Linked DNA regions of Persicobacter psychrovividus. The protein of the gene in region 1 interacts with the protein of each later gene in a pairwise test. Links are inferred from orthologs where the notes say so. Each region holds a gene or a part of one and is shown on either strand. Other genes may lie near its edges. The genes, in order: AABK40_RS02545 and ndk.

Region 1 (11,158 bases):
CTCCCTGATGGCTTTTTATGGAATGATCATCTCGGGTTCCCGTGGGCCTTTGGTTATTCCTGCCTTGGCGGGTTTTATGTATCTGTTGCTAAGTAAGCGTTTGAAAATCCTGATCCTCGGTTGTTCGATAGGCTTTATGGTGTTTTCAGTTTTGAAATTCACCACCATCGGGCAGACCAACTATCAAATCAACAGGATGCGTACAGCCCTGAACCCTTCTGAAGACCCATCCTTTTTAGTGCGACTGAACAGGGAAAAAATTCTTGAAGCCTATATGCACAACAAACCGATTGGTGCAGGTATCGGCATGGCAGGCTCGTGGGGGAAACGCTTTGCGCCAGGTACTTTCCTTGCGGAGCTCGGAACCGATGGTCATTACACCCGTGTGTGGGCAGAGTGTGGATTTATAGGGCTTTATGTCCATATTTTCATGATTGTTTTTATAGCAGTGAAAGGCTTTTTGGTCGTCTGGAACCTCAAAGAATCCAAAACAAGGGTCAAGCTAATTGCTATGTATGGTGGCTATTGTGGGGTGGCAGCTGCAAGTTATACCAACGGATTGATCACACAGATTCCTACGGCTCCACTCACCTACTTCGGAATAGCGTTTATTTTCCTGGGCAGGCGGTGGGAACAGGAAGCGGAAAAAGAAGAGGCGAAGTTGCTCGAAAAGCAGGAAGTTGAATAAGCGGATGCTTAATATTTGCAGGAGGGTGTTAAGTTTTTTTAATACGCTCTAAAAAAGAAAATCCCCTGAGTCATCACACTCAGGGGATTTTCTTTTGCTGATTCAGGCTTATTGATTTTGAATGGGACTGATTTTACTGCCCACATCACCAACGGCAGATTTGGCGTCGGCCTTTGCTTCAGGGTGTACGCCACTTTTAATCACCATAAACCTGCTTTTGAATTTCAGTACTTTTGATTCAAAATATTCATAAGAGATTGCGGTGATGAAAGTCGTGAATATCACACTTCCCCCATACAGCAATACATTGAATAGGGTAGGGTTTACGAGCTGAACTTCAAAATACATCAACATTTTTATGATCAGGATAATACAAATGTTGTGGTACATGTAAACGCCATAAGAGAGGTTGCCCAAAAAGTTAAAAAAGGGCCCCTCCATACTGTTAGAGGCATTCGGATGTGTTGAGAGGTTCATCAGGAACAGGGTAAATACGATACCCTCTATAATGGAAGCACCGAAAAAGTGCATCGGCAGAAACATCATCAGGACCAAACCGAACATGCTTCCATACTTACTGATGGGGTGATAAATAAGGGCGAGAAATTTCGCCTTTTGCTGATACAACACCCATGCACCAATACCCCCAAGCGTCATTTGTTCAATCTGGAAAGTATGCATCATGCGATAGGCAAAATTGATCGGTACATGCAGGGAATGCCCCGCCACGAAGTAAGACTTTGATAGGTACAACGCCAGGTCGATGCTGGTTTTAAAGGCCAAAAAGCCGATGAGAAACTGAAAGAGATTTTTTCTGAATAACCAGATCAGTACTGGCCACGCCAGGTAGAACTGCTCTTCAACACCAATAGACCATGCCTGATTTGCCCCCAGAACAGGATCAAAAGCCTGGCGGGCAACATTGGGTAAAATAGCGAGGTACAGGACTAATTTCTGCATGAAATTTTCCTGCAGGTGAATACCAAAACTGTCGAGATTGACGATTTGAGGAAGTAAGAAAAAGGCGATTATTGTTACCAAAAAGTACAAGGGCCAAATTCTTAAGGCACGACGAAGGTAGAATTTGAAAAACGCTATGTCCTTCGTTTTTTCAAGCTCAGCCATCAACAGATAGGTAATCAGGAACCCGCTCAGCACAAAGAAAAGCGATACCGCCTTATGTCCGAGGGCATCGACAAGGGTCGAGCCCCAGGCATTCTCAAGGCCAAGCCAGTATTTATGATGCTCAATATGATGGAAGATCACGGCACAGGCAGCAAAAAATCGCACACCATTGAGTCCTTTAAAGTAGATTTTCTGTTTTGATTGCTCCATTTAGGGGCTTATTTTTGGTGGGTAATTGTTGGATTTGTTTTTCTGTAACGATATCCTATTTCTTTAAGTTCCTCACCTTATTTATCATCCATGTCAGTACAAAATATATATCCCTCCGAAAGCGATAAAAAATTCAAGGTTTACAAGGCAGCTGCAGGCTCGGGAAAAACCTATACACTGGCCAAAGAATACATCGGCTTGGCGATTAAAGGTGAGCAAGCTTTCAGGTTCAGTAATATTCTTGCGGTAACCTTTACCAATAAGGCGACGCAGGAAATGAAAGACCGCATGCTCCTGTTCATGCACAGAATTGCCAAAGGAGAGGAAGGCGGCATGTGTGGTGATATTGCCGAAAATATCGGCCTGTCGCCAGAGGAAGTGCAAAAGCGCTGTGGTCGGGAACTGAAAAATATTCTTCATGCTTATTCTCAGTTTAGGGTAACGACGATCGACTCCTTTTTTCAGGAGGTGGTTCGGGCTTTTGCTAAAGATCTGGGCTTGCATGGTGATGCCCGTATTGAGATGGATTCCTCCGCAGTGATGGACAGTGTGGTGGAACGGCTGGTCAATAAATTGGGGTATGATGAAGAACTGACAGGCTGGATGGTCGCTTTTGCGGAAGAAAAATTGAACGACAATGAGCGGTGGGACTTCCGTGATGGACTGAAGAAGTTTGCCTCGAGCTTGCTCTCTGAAGAGTTCAAGGTATTTGAGAAACCACTGAGGGAAGACGTCTCAGACCCTGAAAAAATGAAGAGATTTCGGGATGAGATTAATGCGGTGGTGAAGGGTTTTGAACAACAGATGGATCAGTTGGGAAATAAAGCACTGGATATTATTGCAGCGGCAGGTTTGAGCATAGAAGTTTTTCCTTATGGCACGTTCTCTTTTGCTAATTACTTCAATAAGGTACTATTGACCTCAAAAGATTATAAGCCTGGAGTCAGGGTGCTCGCGGCCTGCAATGAGGTACAAAAGTGGATGAAGAAAAACGACCCCAACGAGGCCAGTATTTCCATGGTTTATGCAACGCTGAACCCTGTGTTGAATCAGTTGGTGGAACTGTATAGAAGTCAGCATAGCTTTTATAAAATATGTAAAACCGTTCGTTCGCAAGTCTATAATGTCGGCCTGTTCGCTCGTATCCTTGAAGAGTTGCAAGCCTATCGCGAGGAGCAAAACATGATGCTTATTTCTGATACTTCAGATTTCCTGAACCGCATTATTTATGGAGAGTCGGGCACTGAGGAAATGGATTTTGCCGACAGCCCCATCCCTCCTTATATCTATGAGCGCGTAGGGACCAAGTATGAGCATTTTCTGATTGATGAGTTTCAGGATACCTCCCTGTTTCAGTGGAAAAATTTCCGCCCTTTGGTGACCAATACGCTGGCTGAGGGCAATGAAAGCCTTGTGGTAGGGGATGTCAAGCAGTCTATTTATCGTTGGCGTGGTGGCGACTGGGAATTGTTGCTGAATAAAATTTATGATGATATTGACCGTGTAAACGATCAAACATTGGACACCAATTGGCGGTCTTACGAGAATATTATCAAATTCAATAACCACCTTTTCGAGACTGCGCCCGCTGTTTTGGGAGATTATTTGGTGAACATGGTCTCAGGTATTGAAGAACTTCCCCATGATGCCCTTGAGCAGGTGAAGCATGGTGCCGAAGATATTGTGAAGGCCTATGAAGGTGCAACACAAAAGGTCAGTGGTCCCAAGCAAAAAAAGCCCATTAAAGGGTTTGCGGAATGCCATTTTCTGGAAATGAGCAAGGAAAGGGTTAATGAAGAAGGGAATTTTAAGGATTTGGTTTTGGATCGGTTGCCAATGGCACTGGAGCGGTATTTTGCACTGGGATATCAACCCAAAGACCTTTCTTTTTTGGTGAGAACCAAACGCGAGGGGCAGAAAATCGCCAATCGCCTGATAGCCTACGGACAGGAGACCAATCAAGAAAAACTTTTTCGGGTCGTTTCTTCCGAGTCGCTATATATCAGCGAGGCCAGCACGGTTCAGTTGCTGGTTTCATGCATGCGGTGGATCAACACCCCCGATGATCGCCATGCGATTGCGCAAGTGGTATATGCGCATGTAAAGGCAAAAGATATTGATGCTGAGCCTCACGAGGCATTTACAGCCAATGTCGATGCGCCAATTTTTCCGCAGGCATTGCGTATACAACGCGCCTATTTTATGAAGTTGCCGCTGTTTGAAATGGCAGAGCAACTGCTGGATGTCCTTGAATTATGCAAGGAAAATACTTCCGTAGGAAATGTTGAAAAAGCCTATGTGATGGGCTTTTTGGATGCCGTGATGGAGTTTAGTCAGGGTGAGTTTGATGACCTGACCGCCTTTTTGGAGTGGTGGGATGAGCGCGGTGTTACCAAGGCAATCCGTATTCCTGATACCCTCGATGCGATGCAAATCATGACGGTTCACAAATCCAAGGGGCTGGAATTTCGCGTGGTGGTGGTGCCTTTCTGCGATTGGGAAATGGATCATTCACCTTACAAGGCGCCAACACTTTGGGCACAATCGGAACTTGCTCCGCTGAATGCCCTGACCCGTGTGCCGATAAAATACTCTTCGAGTCTGCAATTATCGCCTTTCAGTCAGGAATATTTTGCCGAAAAGATGAAAATCAATTTTGATAATCTCAACATTCTTTATGTGGCCACCACGCGTGCAGAAGAAGGCTTGCTGACTTTTAGTCCGCTGGATGGTCTGGATAAGAAGCCCAAGAAAGGAGAAATTCCAAGAACAGAAAAGGTCGTTCATGCGGGAGATTTACTGAGACTTTCTCTTCAGGCACAAAATGATGCGCAGGCCTGGGAAGTGATTGAAAAAGATAGTGTGATTTACCGTAGTGGTGAACCTCAGTTCGAAAAACATGATGAAGCAGTTGGCAAAGATGAGGCCGATATTGAACGGATGAAATTTTTCGATTGGCGACAAAATCGCTTGAAAATTAGCCGTCAGTCAGAAATATTGAATTTGGACTTTTTAGAGACGGAAGAGAAGGTCAATTATGGGGTGCTTGTGCATGATATTCTGTCGAGAATAAAAACGACTGATCAGGTGGATAAGGCGCTTTCGATGGCACGGGTTGAAGGGGAGATTGATCAGCAGGAAGAAATAATGCTGAAAACACAGATTGACAATTTGCTCAAAGATCCTTTGGTCGCTTCTTGGTTTACAGAGCATGTTATCGTGAAAACAGAGGTGCCTGTTTTACCCAAAGATGGCAAAATGATTCGCCTTGACCGTGTAGTGCTTGATGGCGATCAAGCGACGATTATTGATTATAAAACGGGCATTCAAAAAGGACAGGATGTTAGGCAAGTGCAAAATTATATGCAGATGATGGTCGATATGGGATACCAGCAGGTAAAAGGATATTTACTTTATTTGCATGATGGAAAAACGAAAGAGGTATTCATTAAGAGCGCATCAGATTCCAAGCAATTGCCGCTATTTTGATCCAAAAGGTCCGGATATTTCTTGTTTTGACCTGTTTTTGATTGATGACCTTCAAATAATGTACGCTTTTTAATACATTATTTGAAGGTCATGGTTTTTTAGGGGTAGGGATAATAATTTGATTGGGACAAATAATTTGATCCAAAGGCTCATCGAATGGGTTTATATCTTCAATATTTTCCACAGGAAGGAAAAGGGATAATCCTATTTTCATGATGTTGGGGTTGCACTCGTTAAGGAAGCGATCATAAAAGCCTTTTCCATATCCCACACGGTAACCCTGTTGGTCAAAAGCAAGCAGTGGAACAATCACGATATCCAGTTCCTTCGGCTGAATTTCCCGTGCCTCTTCAGTAGGCTCCAATATTCCCCATTCATTTTCCTTAAGCTGCTCTTGCTTCAGTAGGAAGTGCCGCATACTGCAATTGCTAAAATCACTTTTCGGGATGACCACCGCTATCCCTTGCGCTTGCAGGTATTCAATAATTGGCCAGGTATCAATTTCCCGATGGCGAATGATGGGAAGGTAACAGTGTGCCTTTTTTACTTTTTCAAGATTGATCGTCGCTTTAAACTGCGCCGTTAAACGGGTGTTGGCAATAGTGAACTCTTCTTCTGTCAGTGCTTTCCGCTTGTTTTTATAGACCGCACGCAAATTTTTTTTCAACATTTTTTTGAAGCTTTAAAAGCATTCAAAAAGCCTATTTTTGGGCTTTTTTCCTACTTTTTTTGCCGGATTCCCCCCATTTTTTTTTTTAGTGACTCAATCATTAAACTAAATAATTAGTTGTAAAACTAATTATTTAGTTATATGTTTGTGTTGTTCATTAATGATTAATTATGAAAGAGTTAACGAAAGCCGAAGAGCAAATAATGCAGGTGCTTTGGGAGAAGAAGGAAGCCTTTATCAAAGATATCGTTGCAGAACTTCCTGAACCGAAGCCCGCTTACAACACCGTTTCAACCATTGTTCGAATCCTGGAAAAAAAGGAAGTGGTAGGGCACCGTTCGTTTGGTCGCTCACATCAGTATTTCCCATTGTTCAGCAAAGATGAATACCGTAAGTACAGCCTGAAAAACCTGTTGAATGGGTATTTCGGAGGTTCACTGAAAGGCTTGGTGTCGTTTTTTGCTAAGGAAAAGGATGTTGATATCAGTGAATATGAAGCCCTGCTAAAGGAGCTTGATGATGAACGCAAAGATTAATCGACCAAAAACTTAACCGTTATGCACACCTTGTTATCCATACATTTAACCTCCCAGTTGTTTTTATTTCTGGGTTTTACAGTCTTTTATTTTTTCATGAAAGGCCGAAAGGCAGGCCAATGGAATCGGTTGTTTTTGTTAGGTACGGCACTCGGCGCTTTGCTTTTACCATGGCTTTCCCAATTGAATTTATTCCCGAGCTCTTCGGCGCTCGAGGGCGCCTCCGCCATTATGCTTTCCCCTATCGAAATCAATACTTCCTACACGAAGGTTGTTCATCAATTTAATTTTTTGGAAAGTGCTTATATGATCGGCGCTTTGGTGCTGATGATGTTTTTTGCTTTTCGACTGGTGTATTTCATCGTGAAGCTCTCCAAAGCCAAATGGGAAAAGCGTCAGGGCATTATTTGGGTAGAAGGCGTTCGTAACCTGTCGGTTTGCTCTTATTTTAATCTTTTGATCTGGTCTGATGACCTGAAACTTTCGGATCAGGATCGGGCAAGAATTATAGAACACGAATACGGCCATATTCGGCAATGGCATTCACTCGATCGGCTGTTGATGGATGTTTTGTGCGTATTGTGGTGGTTTAACCCCGCTGTTTGGCTGATAAAAAATGCCCTCGAAGAGGAGCATGAATACCTCGCCGACGCTTATAGCTTAAGAAATTTTCCGGATCATACCGCCTATGCACAATTGTTAGCGCGCAAAACATTGGAGCAATTGGGTTGGAGCATAGGGCACTCTTTTTTCAATTCAAAAACATTAAAAAGAATTTCAATGATGAAAAATCCTAAAAAATTATCCCGCCTTGGACTGATGTTTTCCCTGTCCCTTGTGGCGATGTTCAGCCTTTGGGCTTGTCAGTCCAATGAAGAGGCACAACTACCAAACACTGTTACCGATGCGAAAGGAATTACTCAAAACCCTGATTTATCGGGGGAAATCTACACGATTGTAGAAGAGCAGCCGATGTTTAACGGGGGAATGCCCGCTTTTTATAATTACATTGGAGAACACTTGAAGTACCCTGAAGAAGCCCAAAAAGTAGGCTTGGAAGGAAGGGTTTTCGTTCAGTTTGTGGTAACGAAATCAGGTGAAGTCACAGGCGTGAAGATTATCAAAGGCGTTGATCCAAAGAAGGCACTTTCAGTTAAAACGGAATTAAGCAAGATTGACCCTAATGATATTGCCTCGATGTCGGTAAATAAAACCGATGGGAAGTCGGTGGTTCACTTGACCATGAAAGACGGATCAACGAAAACAGTTGAGGGTTCTTCTTTAAAAGCGGGCAACTGGACTGATACCGACCTGCAAAAAGCGAGTGACGCTTTGAGTCTGGAGGCTAAAAAGGTCATTCAATCATCGCCAAACTGGTCGCCTGGCGTGGATAAAGGAGAGCCACAAAATGTACGGATGATCTTACCGATTAGTTTTAAGTTGGGAGAGGAAACGAAATAAGCTTGTTTATTTTTCCATGGAATGAATTCCATGTCTTTTACAAAAAGCCCTTTCAGGACTTGTGTGCCGAAGGTACATATTGCAATAGCTTCGGGTTTTAACCCGATGTAAGTATTGCAAAATTAACAGAAACCAAAAAGAACCACAAACTGACCTTTTAGTCAATATGTGGTTCTTTATTTATAAGCACCCAATAAAGTATTCAAGAGGGTTTTGTTGCCCGCAGATTACAGATTATTTTTTTGATGTAACAGATGCTCTTCAATAAAGGCGGTTCTGAGAAAAATAAAAATCATGGTAATCCTTTTAATCAAGGTAATCATGGTCTAAAACACCTCTATCATAAAGTGATTACTCCTCAATCATCGCCTCTTCAAACTCCAACACCACGCGCTCAATGATGTCGCAACACTCATTAATTTGCTCTTCGGTGATAACCAACGGAGGCGTAAAACGAATGATATTACCGTGGGTTGGCTTGGCAATCAATCCGTTTTCTTTCAGTGCCACACAAATATCCCAAGCCGTAGAACTGTCTTCGGTATCGTTGATCACCAAAGCGTTCATCAATCCACGACCGCGCACTAATTTCGCCAATTTCGATTTGCCTACCAGTTCGTTCATGCGCTGACGGAAGACCTCACCCATCGCACGGGAATTCTCTACAAGATTTTCGTCCTTGATTACCTGAAGTGCCTCAACCGTTACCACACAGGCCATCGGGTTACCGCCATAAGTTGAACCATGTTCACCTGGGTGAATCACATCCATAATGTCATCATTACAAAGCACCAAGGAAACAGGGATCGTTCCGCCCGAGATCGCTTTACCTAAAATCAACATGTCAGGATGAACGCCTTCGTGATCGGAAGCCAGCATCGCTCCTGTACGCGCCACGCCCGTCTGGATTTCATCCATCATCAAAATCACATTGTGCTTCTTACACAAAGCCTGCGCTTCTTTCAAATAACCTTCCTGCGGTAAATAAACCCCCGCTTCTCCCTGAATCGGCTCAATCCAAAGCCCTGCAACATTCGGATTTGACAAAGCTTCTTCCAGGGCTTTAAGGTCATCGTAAGCAATCACCTGGAAACCTGGCATGAAAGGACCAAAGTTCTTGGTAGCCACCTCATCCGTCGAAGCAGAAATAATGGTGGTCGTTCGGCCGTGGAAGTTGCGCTCAACAGCCACAATTACGGCTTCGTTGTCTGGAATATTCTTTTTCAAATAACCCCATTTTCTGACGATCTTGATCGCCGATTCATTGGCTTCGGCACCCGAATTCATGAACAAGGCTTTATCATAGCCGAAAAATTCACATACATATTTCTCCGCAACGCCAAGCTGGTCGTTATAGAATGCTCGGGAGGTTAGGGTCAGCTTCTGCGCCTGGTCTGTCATTGCCTTGACAATCCTTGGGTGGCAGTGCCCCTGGTTTACTGCAGAATACGCAGAAAGAAAATCATAGTAGCGCTCCCCTTCGCAATCATATACAAAGACACCTTCACCACGTGAAAGAACCACTGGCAGTGGGTGGTAGTTATGGCATCCATATTTATTTTCAAGCTCCATCGCCGCTTGGCTACTGATCTGGTGGCTCATATTGTTATCGTTTTAAGTTGTAAAAATTGTTGGGACGGTTTGATGGTTTTTGAGCAAAATGTCCCTTCTTTCCTCAAAAACGATATAATATAGTGATTTATTTAATGGAATGGAAAAAACAATTTTCCGCAGACCGTTAAATTCATAACAAGACGGCGGCTAACTGAATGGCCTTATATAAGGGGGGTGATCGTCGATTGACTTCCCCAACTTTTTTCTGCCAACCGTGCTGAACAATAGGGTATAATTAAAATCATTACAGCGGACCTAAAATGGTCAGCATCTATTGGTTGGTGCTTTCTTTGAGTCTTCATTTTTTTAGCCGATGCGCAAATTACCGCAGTTTTATGGCTGATATTACAACGATGCGTTTAGCTTGATCCTCTGAAACATGGCTCAAATTGGGGATTTGAAGTGTTTTTTGCTCAAATGTCAGCAAATTTGAAAAAAAAGTGAACAATATAGGGCTTCGCTAAAAGGAAAATTGTAATTTTGCGCATCAATCAAAAGTGCCTCCTAAAATTATTGTCCCTGAAATAGGTATTCAGGCATAATTATCGTTAGGGGTATTATGTTGATTGTCAGCAAATAAAAAATGGGTGTAATACCGATGAATTGTGTTCAACGCGTTTTCATCACTTACAACTATTTTGTAACTTTGCGGTCCTGCAAAATCGGATCAAGGGTTTAGGCGCCAAGCTTCCTGGTGCTTTGAGAAAAAATATCCATGCCTTTTCTCCTCTAAATTTTTGATCTTTTGGAAATTAATTCCGAATTTTGCCAACCGTTTGGTAATTAGAAATAAATTTTCGAGAGAGAATAAAATTATATCATGGCCAGAGTTTGTCAAATCACAGGTAAAAGACCTCAAGTAGGAAATAACGTTTCCCACTCAAACAGAAAGACGAAACGTAAGTTTCTTCCTAACCTAATGAAGAAGAGATTTTTCATTCCAGAAACAGGAGAATGGATCACGTTGAAAGTGTCTGCATCTGCAATCCGTACTATTAATAAAAATGGTATCACTGCAGTATTGAAAAAAGCAAGAGCTAACGGTAACGTGCTCGTATAATCAACACTCTATCTTCATAGAAGAGTAATTATTAACAATTAAAAATTATTAGAACATGGCTAAGAAAGGCAATAGAGTTCAAGTAATTTTGGAGTGTACTGAGCACAAAGAATCAGGCATGCCTGGCACTTCAAGATATATTACAACTAAGAATCGTAAGAACACTCCAGAGCGTATCGAGTTGAAAAAATACAACCCGATTCTTAAGAAATACACTGTCCACAAAGAAATTAAATAATCATGGCTAAGAAAGTAGTAGCAACTTTGAAGCAAAAAGGTGGTGTAAAATACGCTAAAGTCGTTAA
Region 2 (11,093 bases), 520 kb from region 1 along the record:
AAAATATTGCTGAATTGATGAAAGGTTATTTTTGAGCGAATAGCATCGCTTTCATTGAAAAATAATTCAAAATCAATTCCAATATTCTGAACTTGCAGTAGGCAAGTTAATTTTTAAACACGCGCTAAAACGATTGAGAAAGATCGATAAATAAAGCAATGGAAAATTTAGATGATTTACGAAAGAAAATAGACAACATCGATGAAGAGATGTTAGCGCTGCTGAATAGCCGCATGGAGGTTGTGAAGCAAGTTGGGGAGCTTAAAGCAGCACAGAAAACGGTGATTTATCGCCCTGAACGCGAAAAGTCTATCATTGATCGGCTGGCACGTAAAAGTACGGGTGCCTTTAACCGTGATGCTATTGAAGCAGTTTTTCATCAGATTTTTGCCATTAGCCGAAATCTTGAGCTGCCCGAGCGCATTGCTTTTCTTGGCCCACAAAATTCTTTTACCCACCAGGCGGCAGAAAGCCGTTTTGGAGCTCTTTCTGAGTACCTCGCCCTGAGTACTATCGGGAAAGTGTTTGAAGCGGTATCTACAGGAAAAGTACGTTTTGGGGTTGTACCTATTGAGAATAATCAGGAAGGTGTTGTTGCCGATACCATTGATCTGCTCGGCAAGCACGATTTAAATATAGTGGCTGAGGTGGCGATGCCAATTCATTTTGCTTTTGGGAGTCAGGCAAATTCTGTAAGGGAAATCAAACGGGTTTATTCTCGCGATATTGCCTTCCGTCAGTGTAAACATTTTTTGGAGGAGTACTTTCCAGAAAAAAGTGTGGAGCTGATTCCTGTGAACTCGACCTCCAAGGCGGTGCGCATGGCTTCAGAAGACCCTAATGCCGCGGCACTTTGTTCGCATATCGCCGCCCGTGAGGGGAACCTGCCTATTCTTTATGATAATGTGGAGGATTCTGAAGATAATTTCACCCGTTTCCTGATTTTGGGTAAAGACATTCTCAATAAGCAGAGCGGAAAAGACAAAACCACCATTTTGGCAAAAATTGGGCACAACCCTGGCGCCTTGGTGAACATGCTTCAGGAGTTCTATCAGGCAGGTATTAACCTGACCAAAATTGAAAGCCGTCCCGCCAAAGAAGGAAAGAATTTCAAATATTGGTTCTTTATTGATTTTGAAGGACATGCAGAAGACGAAGCCGTTAAAGCTGTGATGATGATCAACAGAGATAAGATCAAATTCTTGGGCAGCTATGTCAAGATGTGCTAATCAAAATACATAAAACATTACGGAAGGGACATTGTACGCAATGTCCTTTTTTTTATGTGCGCCGTGCATGGCGATTAACTAATCGGTGCAAGTCCGTAGTGGGGGTTAGTAGTGTCAACCACATAGCAGAAGGCAGGGGTGTTTACCGTGAGGTATAATCTGAAGGAAGCCGTATGCAAATCTCTGGCCTGAGGGACACGAACATCATGAGGCAGTATTGTTTGGATAAGCTTGCATAACAAAGTAAAGTCCGAAACTACTCGGAAGGCAATGCTGTAGATGGTGCAGGTAGATGGAGAGAAAGTTAATCGTCTTACCGCGGGAGATCTCGCAGGGGTGTCTACTAATAGTAAAGGGCACGTTCGAAAAAGGTTTACTGCGAGAAGTCAGCCGAAGTCATAGTAGTCGAGACCGATGGCGAAGGACTGAACTTTAATTAGGAATCATTATAGAAAGTTACCGAATGAAAGGTAGAAAGCAGAAAGTACGAAGAAACAGTAGCTTGTTCGGAAAAGCACCTGCAGAACAGGAGAAAGCCGATCGAGTGCCGACTTTTGTTTGGATAACTGAAGCGGATGATTTCACAGTTACACAGAGAAAGGAAGGATTGTTAGACAAAATCTTGTGTCCTTATAATTTGAACCGAGCTTATCAGCGAGTGGTCAAGAACAAAGGGAGCCATGGAATTGATGGAATGAAGGTCGGCGCTTTGGCGTCATATCTGCAAATTCATGGAAGGGAAATTGTACAATCCATACGTCAAGGGAACTACCGCCCGAACCCAGTCCGACGTGTAGAAATACCGAAGGACAATGGGAAGACACGCCCTTTGGGGATACCAACGGTAGTGGATCGTTGGGTACAACAGGCGATCAGCCAAGTTTTAGTTCCGATTTACGAAAAGGAATTTTCACCTCATAGCTATGGGTTTCGTCCTGGCCGCAGTCAGCACCAGGCACTACTTCAGAGTCAAGAGATCTTATCAGAAGGCTATCGCTATGCGGTGGACTTAGATATGGAGAAGTTCTTTGACACGGTAAATCATAGTTATCTTATCACTTTACTGTCAGAACAAATCAAGGAAGGATCGGTGATTTCACTCATTCACAAATATTTGAATGCAGGTGTTGTGATCGGTCATAAATTTGAAGCAAGCACCGACGGCGTACCGCAGGGTGGACCATTGAGCCCATTATTGAGCAATGTAATGCTTAATGTGTTGGATCAAGAACTGACCAAGCGGGGACACCGATTCGTGCGCTATGCTGATGATATGATTATCTTTAGTAAAGGTAGAAAAGGAGCGGAACGACTCAAAAGAACAGTTACCCGATTTATTGAAGGTAGGCTGTATTTGAGGGTGAACAAGGAGAAAACGCAGGTAGTACCAAGACGGCAAATCAAATTTTTGGGATACTCCTTCTACATGTGGAAGGGAAAAGCACGTTTTCGAGTTCAAGCCAAAAGTATCAATCGGCTAAAGGATAAAATGCGTGCTATCACCAATAAAAGTAATGGTCTGGGCTATCAAAGGCGGAAAACCCTGCTATCTCAAACGATAAAAGGGTGGATCAATTACTACAAATTTGCCGAGATGAAAACCATCATGCAACGACTCGACGAGTGGTTACGCCGACGAATTCGGGCATTTACTTGGAAGAATTGGAAGCGGGTAAGAACACGGTTCAAGGAACTAAAGCGACTGGGTGCCGATACATCGAAAGCCTGGGAACACGCCAACACAAGAAAAGGACATTGGCGGATCGCAAAGAGCCCTGTATTACACAAAACCCTGACTGATGAAGTGCTTCGAGAACAAGGCTACGTCTCTCTAAAGACATACTATCTCTCTGTACACTGAATTAAGGAACCGCCCTGTACGGATCCGTACGCAGGGTGGTGTGGGAGGTGCACTGGTGAAAGAGGAAATTCTCTTTCACCAGCCATCTACCCTATTGATTTTAAATTAAAATATTGTGTTTTATATATGATGGGTTTTTTGTAGATTTTGAACATCTACTTTATTTACTGGTCGTAGATTTCCATCTATAAGCCAAAAAGATATTCACTTTTCGACTCAACCAAAACAACCTAATCATGAGTAAAATGAAAGCTTTTTTGAAACGTTATCGCTTTATCTTCGGAATTTTATTGGGGATGCTGATCTCTACCGACATTGTTGCCTTTTCTCAGGCTGTAAAAGAAGGAAAAACGGTCGAGTATGTGATCAGTGATTTTATGGATGTGCTTGCGACTAAGGAAGAGGGTAATTTTTAAAGCAAAAAAATATTTTCATAACATGTACGGACGTTGCATGCAACGTCCGTACTGATATGATTATATCACTTATCGTGATAAATTACGCCTGAAAATTCTCGTGGCCATTACAAATCGACATCGCTGTTACGATACGGATTTTGCCATCAATAAGCTCCACTTTGTTTTTTCCGATAATAAAATCCAAAGCATCCTCTTTAGGGAAAGGTACGCCTGAACATGCCATAAACTGAACATCTGCGCCCCATTTTTCAGTGATCGCCTCCACCAATGATTCCGCAGTAAACTGACCGTCATTTTGTTGAACCATGAAAATTACTTCGTGTACGTGTTGAATATTGTTCATAATCGTTATTTTATATCTTTGCTGTAAAGATCCATAGACCAAAATTGTGAATGATATGACCGATGTCATAAGCCCGATCATCCCCGAGGAAATATTAAGAAAAAATGGTGCCCAAAAGATCCCCTTCTCAGCACGGGAACGGATTTTTACCGAAGGTGACGCCCCTGTTTTTTATTATCAGATCGCTCAAGGTGAGGCGCAGATGATTCACTATTCCACGGAAGGGAGAACCTTTGTTCAGGGGATTTTCAAAGCCGGGGAAAGTTTTGGTGAGCCAGCAATTTTTGGCAATTTCCCCTATCCTTCTTCTGGGGAAATGCTTTCAGCAGGCAGTATTTGGCGCCTCAAGCGAACGGCATTTCTCGAGCTGTTATCTTCTTGCCCTGCCCTACACTTTAAATTTTCCGAAGTGCTTTCTAAGCGGCTACTATATAAATCGGTAATGCAAAGGGAAAGTACTGGTGACGTGGTTCACAGAATCGCCGAGCTTTTTAAATATATGGCCGAAGCACAACAGGCCGAGCGGCCATTTCTGATTTCACTGACCCGCCAAGAGGTTGCAGATCGTCTTGGTTTGCGGGTGGAGACGGTCATCAGGGCCATAAAAAAAATGGAAAAAGAAGGGATTGTCTCCCTGATCAACAAAAAGATTTGGCTAAAATAAAAAAAGGAAGAACCCTTGAGCGCTCTTCCTTTCCATAAAATCGTTATTTCTACTATTCGATTGTGATGTCGATGCAGCAAAATTTAGACCAAATTATATTCGCCTTCGATTTTTATATTAAAGTCCAATTTTTAGTCCTGTTTTTCCGCTTTCGGCTTTTAAAATCATGCCTGCCTCGCCTTTTTCAAGTCGGTATTTTATCGTGCGCATTCCACCTGTAGGCTTCGCGTTGGTGTCGCTGTCATTATAAATAGGGAACTCACGCACCAGCTGCCCACCCTCGATTACAAATCGATCGTGCCCCATATAACCTTGCTTTAAATCAGCGCTCAATTCGGGCATGTAAATGGGGCCAAATGATTTATTACTGTAGGAGGCATAGGCACGAACCTGCCCATAGGCACCACTCCCCTGGCTGTATTCAAAAAGATACAATTCCTTGTAGCCATCCTGGTCGAGGTCGGCCACATAGCCTTCCCGAACAATCCCTTCAATGGCCTCTTCATAAGGCTCTTTCATATTTTCAAAGCCCTCAGGTGTAATCGTAATTTTGTTGCCTGTGGAAGTATTGGGAATATGAACCACCATTTTCTGACCATCAAAATCAAAAGACTGATCAAAAGCGACACTTGTAGCGTCCTGACTGACCTCTTCAGTGGAGGCACTTTGTTTTTGCTCTTGTTTTTTAGACTCTGTACAGCTGAACAGTACAGTTGTCCCCATCATAGCAATAAGTATCGTTTTAAGGGTGTTCATAACTTTCCGTTTGATTTTTACCTGATTAAAGATGATCCAATATAATTTATTCCGGCTTACCTTTCTAATTTATCAATCGTGAAAAGTGCACCTTTTATAGGGCTTTTTATTCATCACCTGCCAAACTTGTGCCCGTTTGGTACTCGAAAATCCAACTAATGATGGGGCAAGAGCAGGTCATTTATAATTTAGGGAACAAAAAAACACCTGAGGTTGTCTCAGGTGTTTGCCATGTTTTTTGTCTGCTTCCTTAGCGTGGAACAGTCACATCGAACTGAAGTTTCACTTCTCCAGATTCAGTGAAAATTTCTGAACGGGAAAAGAAAAACAGCGCTTCGTTTGCAGCATTTTCTACACTGTCAGAACCATGTACGGCATTTTTACTCACGGATTCTGCAAATAACTTGCGGATCGTTCCTGATTTCGCTTCTTCAGGATTTGTACTGCCAATCAATTCACGGTAGCTCTGAACAGCATTTTCTTTTTCAAGAACCGCCACAACAATAGGGCCCGAGGTCATGAACTCAACCAACGAGCGGAAGAATGGGCGCTCTTTATGAATCCCGTAGAAAACTTCCGCTTGAGCGGTCCTCAGCTTGATCATCTTCATAGCGGCGATGCGGAAACCCGCGTCTGTAATTTTCGCCAAAATTGGGCCGATATACTCGTTATTGACCGCCCCAGGCTTGATCATCGTAAAGGTGAAATTTCCTGAATCCATAGTTTTTTTAGTTTGAGGTTGATGTTTGTTTATTGAAAATTCTAAAGTTTTTTTATAAATGCAAGAAAATCAGTTTAAAAAAGATTCGCCATTTTATGATAATGTTAAAGCGATTACTTTTTGCACCAAAAGGTACATTGCTGGTTTCCTTTATGCTCCCCGTGTTGTAATCTGTTGCATTATATAGTGTCGTCAATCTTCAATTGCTCGTTCACTACAGGTTTAAATGGCAGTTTATGAACAATTTAGTACATCTTGTTGAACTGAATAGTAATAGACAATATCGTTTTTTTTCAATAATAGTCGGCATGCCGAACATTTTTTTTGTATATTCAGTTAAGACCTAAACAGCTATGAAGAAAGAAGAAACTGTCGATTACATTTTCAAGGCGAGTTGGCATGCGATTTCCCGAATGTATAATCGTTACGCCTCCTCACAAGAGATTACCACATCGATCGGCTATGTGTTGTTGAATATCCACCCAACTGAAGGTACGCCTGCGACCAAAATTGCACCATTAATGGGGCTCGAAAGTCGCAGTTTATCGCGGTTACTCAAGAATATGGAAGAACGGGAGCTGATATATCGCGAAAAAGCGAAGTATGATCGGCGTTCAGTTTTAATCCATTTAACAGAAAAGGGCCGAAAAAAACGTGAAGTATCCATTGTTACTGTGCGGTCATTCAATGAGGCAGTTCGTAATGCGGTGGAAGATCAGGAACTGGAAGTGTTTTTCCGTGTTGCCTCGAAAGTTAACAGTGTTGTAGAACAAGCAAATAAAGAACAAATAAACTTGTTGGAGGATTTCCCTCTAACGACCAAATAGGTGAATAATACCCAAAACAAATTAAATTTTTTACCACACCATGAATCGATCTATTAAAAAAGCGGCTATCCTTGGCTCTGGAATTATGGGCTCAAGAATTGCCTGCCATTTGGCAAACATCGGCGTAGAAGTACTTTTGTTGGATATCTCTCCCAAAGAACTGACGCCCGAGGAGGAAAAGAAAGGTTTGAGCCTGGAGATGGCTGTTGTGAAAAACCGCATCGTTACCCAGATGTTCAACACAGCAGTAAAATCCAAGCCCGCCTCGCTTTATGATCCGGCTTTTGCGCAAAGAGTTACCCTGGGTAACTTCGATGATGATATGCCCAAAATTAAGGAGGTAGACTGGATTGTGGAAGTGGTGGTAGAAAATCTGGGCATCAAAAAGGTGGTGTTTGAGCAGGTGGAAAAATACCGTACGCCGGGAACTTTCATTACCTCAAATACCTCAGGAATTCCCATTCACCTGATGACCGAAGGCCGTTCGGAAGATTTCAAGAAGTATTTCTGCGGTACGCACTTTTTCAACCCGCCTCGCTATCTGAAGTTGCTCGAGGTTATTCCTACCCCTGATACCGATCCGGAAGTGGTGGATTTCTTCATGCATTATGGAGACCGATACCTCGGTAAAACCACTGTACGCTGTAAAGATACTCCTGCATTTATCGCCAACCGTGTTGGTATTTATGCGATTTTGAAGGTCGTGGATTCCATGCAGAAGTTTGGGCTGAATATCGACCAGATTGATAAATTAACCGGTCCGGTGATTGGCCGTCCGAAGTCGGCAACCTTCCGTACTTCTGATGTCGTAGGGCTGGATACCCTTGTGAAGGTCTCCAACAACCTTTATGCTACTTTGGAGAATGATGAGTCAAGAGAGACCTTTAATCTGCCTCCGGTGATCAACACCATGATCGAAAAACAATGGCTGGGGGATAAAACCAAGCAAGGCTTCTACAAAAAGACCAAAGACGAGAATGGCAACAAAGTGATCTTGACTTTGAACCTGGAAACGCTGGAGTATGAACCAAAGCAGAAGGCCTCTTTCCCTACTCTGGAAATGACCAAGCCTATTGATGACGTGAAGGAACGTTTCAAGGTATTGCTTTCCGGTAAAGACAAAGCGGGTGAATTTTATCGTGATTCTTTCTATGGTTTGTTCCAATATGTGTCTAACCGTATTCCTGAAATCACCGATGAGCTTTACAAAATAGACGATGCGATCTGTGCTGGTTTTGGCTGGGAAGTAGGTCCATTCAAAACCTGGGAATTGGTGGGGGTGAAAAAGACCGTCGCCAAAATGGAAGAAGCAGGTTACAAGCCTGCCCAATGGGTTTATGAAATGCTGGAGGCCGGTCATGAAACCTTCTTTAAGGCTGAAGGCGGAACCACGACTTTCTATGACATTCCTTCCAAATCCTATAAAGGTGTTCCTGGTACGGAAGAGTACATCATACTGGACAATTTGCGGGAAAGCAATGTGGTCTGGAAAAATTCAGGCACTACCCTTTTCGATATTGGCGATGGGGTATTGAACCTTGAGTTCCATACCAAAATGAATACCCTTGGTGGGGAAGTGATTGAAGGGATCAATAAGGCGATCAGTCTGGCAGAAGAAAAATACCGCGGTTTGGTGATTGCCAATAACGGGCAGAACTTCTCCGCAGGTGCCAACCTCGCTTTGGTATTTATGAATGCCATTGAACAGGAGTATGATGAGATTGACTTCATGATTGCGGCTTTCCAGAAGACCATGATGCGTGCCCGATATTCTTCGGTGCCTGTGGTGGTTGCTCCGCATGCCTTGACTTTAGGTGGAGGTTGTGAACTGACCCTGCATGCCGATCACGTTCAGATGGCCGGGGAAACCTACATTGGATTGGTGGAAGTCGGTGTTGGGCTGATCCCTGCCGGGGGAGGAACCAAAGAACTGACCATGCGCGCGGCTGATCGTGCCATGAGTGGAGATGTAGAGCTCAATACTTTACAGGAAACCTTCATGAATATTGCGATGGCTAAAGTGGCCACTTCCGCCTATGAAGCCAAAAATATGGGCATTATTACGGCTAAAGACAGCATTACCCTCAATAAAGATCGACAGATAGCCGATGCGAAGGCGGCTGTAATTCGCCTTGCGGATCAAGGATATACACAGGCTGCTGAGCGTACATTTAAGGTACAGGGCCGGTCAGGTATGGCCATGTTCTATGCTGGGGTAAACGGTATGCGAATGGGGAATTATATCTCTGATCACGACGTGAAGATTGCCAAGAAAATTGCCAACGTGATGTGTGGTGGTGACCTCTCGGCACCAACAGTTGTTTCCGAACAGTATTTGCTTGACCTCGAAAGGGAAGCCTTCCTGTCGCTGACAGGCGAGAAAAAGACCCTTGAGCGTATTCAGGCAATTCTCAATGGTGGCAAACCATTACGCAACTAATCCATTACCAAACGCAAAATTTAGAACCATGAATGCATATATCGTTGCCGGCTATCGTTCGGCAGTAGGAAAAGCAAAAAAGGGCGGTTTTCGATTCACCCGCCCCGATGATATTGCTGCGGATGTGATTAAACATTTGGTCAGTAAAGTAGAAGGTCTTGATACCAAAAGAGTCGATGATTTGATTGTGGGCTGTGCCATTCCTGAAGCGGAACAAGGCATGCAAATGGGGCGGATGATCTCCCTGTTGGCCTTGGGTATTGATGCCCCTGGCTTTATTGTGAACCGTTACTGCGGATCAGGCCTGGAGGCTATTGCCATTGCCAGTGCGAGAATTCATGCAGGGCAGGCAGATTGCATTATCGCTGGTGGTGCAGAGTCCATGTCGATGGTACCCATGATGGGTTATAAAACCGCCTTGAATTATAAAATTGCGGAAGAAACTCCCGATTACTATACTTCCATGGGACTGACGGCCGAGCAGGTAGCCCTGAAGTATGGCATCAGCAGAGCCGAAGCGGATGAGTTTGCTGTGAAATCTCACGCCAAAGCAGTGGAGGCGATCAAGCAAGGGAAATTCAAAGATGAGATCGTTCCGGTAACCGTTGAAGAGGTTTATCTGGATGAAAACATGAAACGCAAGAGCCGTTCGTTTACGGTGGATACCGATGAAGGCCCTCGCCCTTCGACCGTGGATGGCTTGGGCAAATTACGCCCTGCTTTCGCTATGGGTGGGCAGGTAACTGCCGGTAACTCTTCCCAAACCTCAGATGGTGCCGCTTTCGTGATGGTCATGTCTGAAGCAATGGTCAAAGAACACAACCTTGAGCCGATTGCCCGCCTGGTAAGTTATTCGGTGGCAGGTGTTGAGCCTAAACTGATGGGGATCGGCCCCGTGGAGGCCATTCCTAAAGCTTTGAAAGTGGCAGGATTGTCACTAAATGATATCGAACAAATAGAATTGAATGAAGCCTTTGCTGCCCAGTCATTAGGGGTGATCAAGGGTGCTGAGCTGAACCCCGACATTGTGAATGTGAATGGTGGCGCCATTGCCCTTGGGCACCCGCTGGGATGTACAGGAGCAAAATTATCGGTACAGTTATTCAATGAAATGCGTCGCAGAAATCAAAAATACGGAATGGTGACAGCCTGTGTCGGTGGCGGCCAAGGCGTTGCCGGTATTTATGAATTGCTGAAATAATGCTGGTAGGTGGAGGGAATGCCCTGCACCTACCATTTCAAACCCCTATTGAACAACAAAACAAACTATACCCTACTATGGAAACACTAAACCAAGAAAAGAAAGCGATAAAAGGTGGTGAGTTCTTAATTTCGGAAACTCAACCTCAGGATGTTTTTACACCCGAAGAGTGGAATGAAGAGCAAAAGATGATTGCTCAGACCTGTACTGACTTTGTGGACCATGAGGTACATCCGCATGTGGAGGCTTTGGATGCAATGTCTGACCCTAACCTGATGCCTTCTTTATTGGATAAATCTGGTGAGCTTGGCCTTTTGGGAACCTCTATTCCTGAGCAGTATGGTGGCTTCGGAATGGACTTTAACACCTCCATGCTGATTGCCGAAAAGGTGGGTGCGGGCTATTCCTTCGCCGTGGCTTTATCCGCACATACAGGTATCGGTACATTGCCGATTTTGTATTATGGCAATGAAGACCAAAAAGCCAAATACCTTCCTAAACTTGCTTCGGGAGAATGGAAAGCCTCTTATTGCCTGACAGAGCCAGACTCTGGTTCTGATGCCAATTCAGGAAAAACCAAAGCAGAGCTAACCGCTGATGGCAAGCACTACCTGGTAAACGGACAAAAAATG

Evidence for each region.
Region 2: the proteins of AABK40_RS02545 (region 1) and ndk interact in binary tests that used the Escherichia coli proteins (3 or more experiments, as listed by UniProt). The link is inferred for Persicobacter psychrovividus from one-to-one orthologs.

What each region holds. Positions count from the first base shown.
Region 1 is NZ_AP025292.1:571,131-582,288, forward strand. What follows is about bases 4,392-7,341. They hold AABK40_RS02545 (5-formyltetrahydrofolate cyclo-ligase), read right to left. Parts: upstream 6,183-7,341; coding sequence 5,601-6,182; downstream 4,392-5,600. Other genes in these bases: AABK40_RS02540 (UvrD-helicase domain-containing protein), read left to right, coding at 4,392-5,512; AABK40_RS02550 (BlaI/MecI/CopY family transcriptional regulator), read left to right, coding at 6,353-6,718; AABK40_RS02555 (M56 family metallopeptidase), read left to right, coding at 6,815-7,341. In the rest of the region: AABK40_RS02530 (O-antigen ligase domain-containing protein), read left to right, coding at 1-688; AABK40_RS02535 (acyltransferase family protein), read right to left, coding at 797-2,023; more of AABK40_RS02540, read left to right, coding at 2,114-4,391; more of AABK40_RS02555, read left to right, coding at 7,342-8,179; rocD (ornithine--oxo-acid transaminase), read right to left, coding at 8,531-9,781; rpmB (50S ribosomal protein L28), read left to right, coding at 10,614-10,853; rpmG (50S ribosomal protein L33), read left to right, coding at 10,909-11,091; AABK40_RS02575 (DUF4295 domain-containing protein), read left to right, coding at 11,094-11,158. UniProt on the Escherichia coli protein: Involved in the removal of 5-formyltetrahydrofolate.
Region 2 is NZ_AP025292.1:54,403-65,495, forward strand. Bases 4,259-7,143 are described here. They hold ndk (nucleoside-diphosphate kinase), read right to left. Parts: upstream 5,994-7,143; coding sequence 5,523-5,993; downstream 4,259-5,522. Other genes in these bases: AABK40_RS00240 (Crp/Fnr family transcriptional regulator), read left to right, coding at 4,259-4,516; AABK40_RS00245 (hypothetical protein), read right to left, coding at 4,634-5,272; AABK40_RS00255 (MarR family winged helix-turn-helix transcriptional regulator), read left to right, coding at 6,347-6,820; AABK40_RS00260 (3-hydroxyacyl-CoA dehydrogenase/enoyl-CoA hydratase family protein), read left to right, coding at 6,861-7,143. Outside these bases: pheA (prephenate dehydratase), read left to right, coding at 159-1,229; ltrA (group II intron reverse transcriptase/maturase), read left to right, coding at 1,693-3,090; AABK40_RS00230 (hypothetical protein), read left to right, coding at 3,327-3,506; AABK40_RS00235 (DUF2492 family protein), read right to left, coding at 3,589-3,852; more of AABK40_RS00240, read left to right, coding at 3,908-4,258; more of AABK40_RS00260, read left to right, coding at 7,144-9,260; AABK40_RS00265 (acetyl-CoA C-acyltransferase), read left to right, coding at 9,289-10,461; AABK40_RS00270 (acyl-CoA dehydrogenase family protein), read left to right, coding at 10,539-11,093. UniProt on the Escherichia coli protein: Major role in the synthesis of nucleoside triphosphates other than ATP. The ATP gamma phosphate is transferred to the NDP beta phosphate via a ping-pong mechanism, using a phosphorylated active-site intermediate.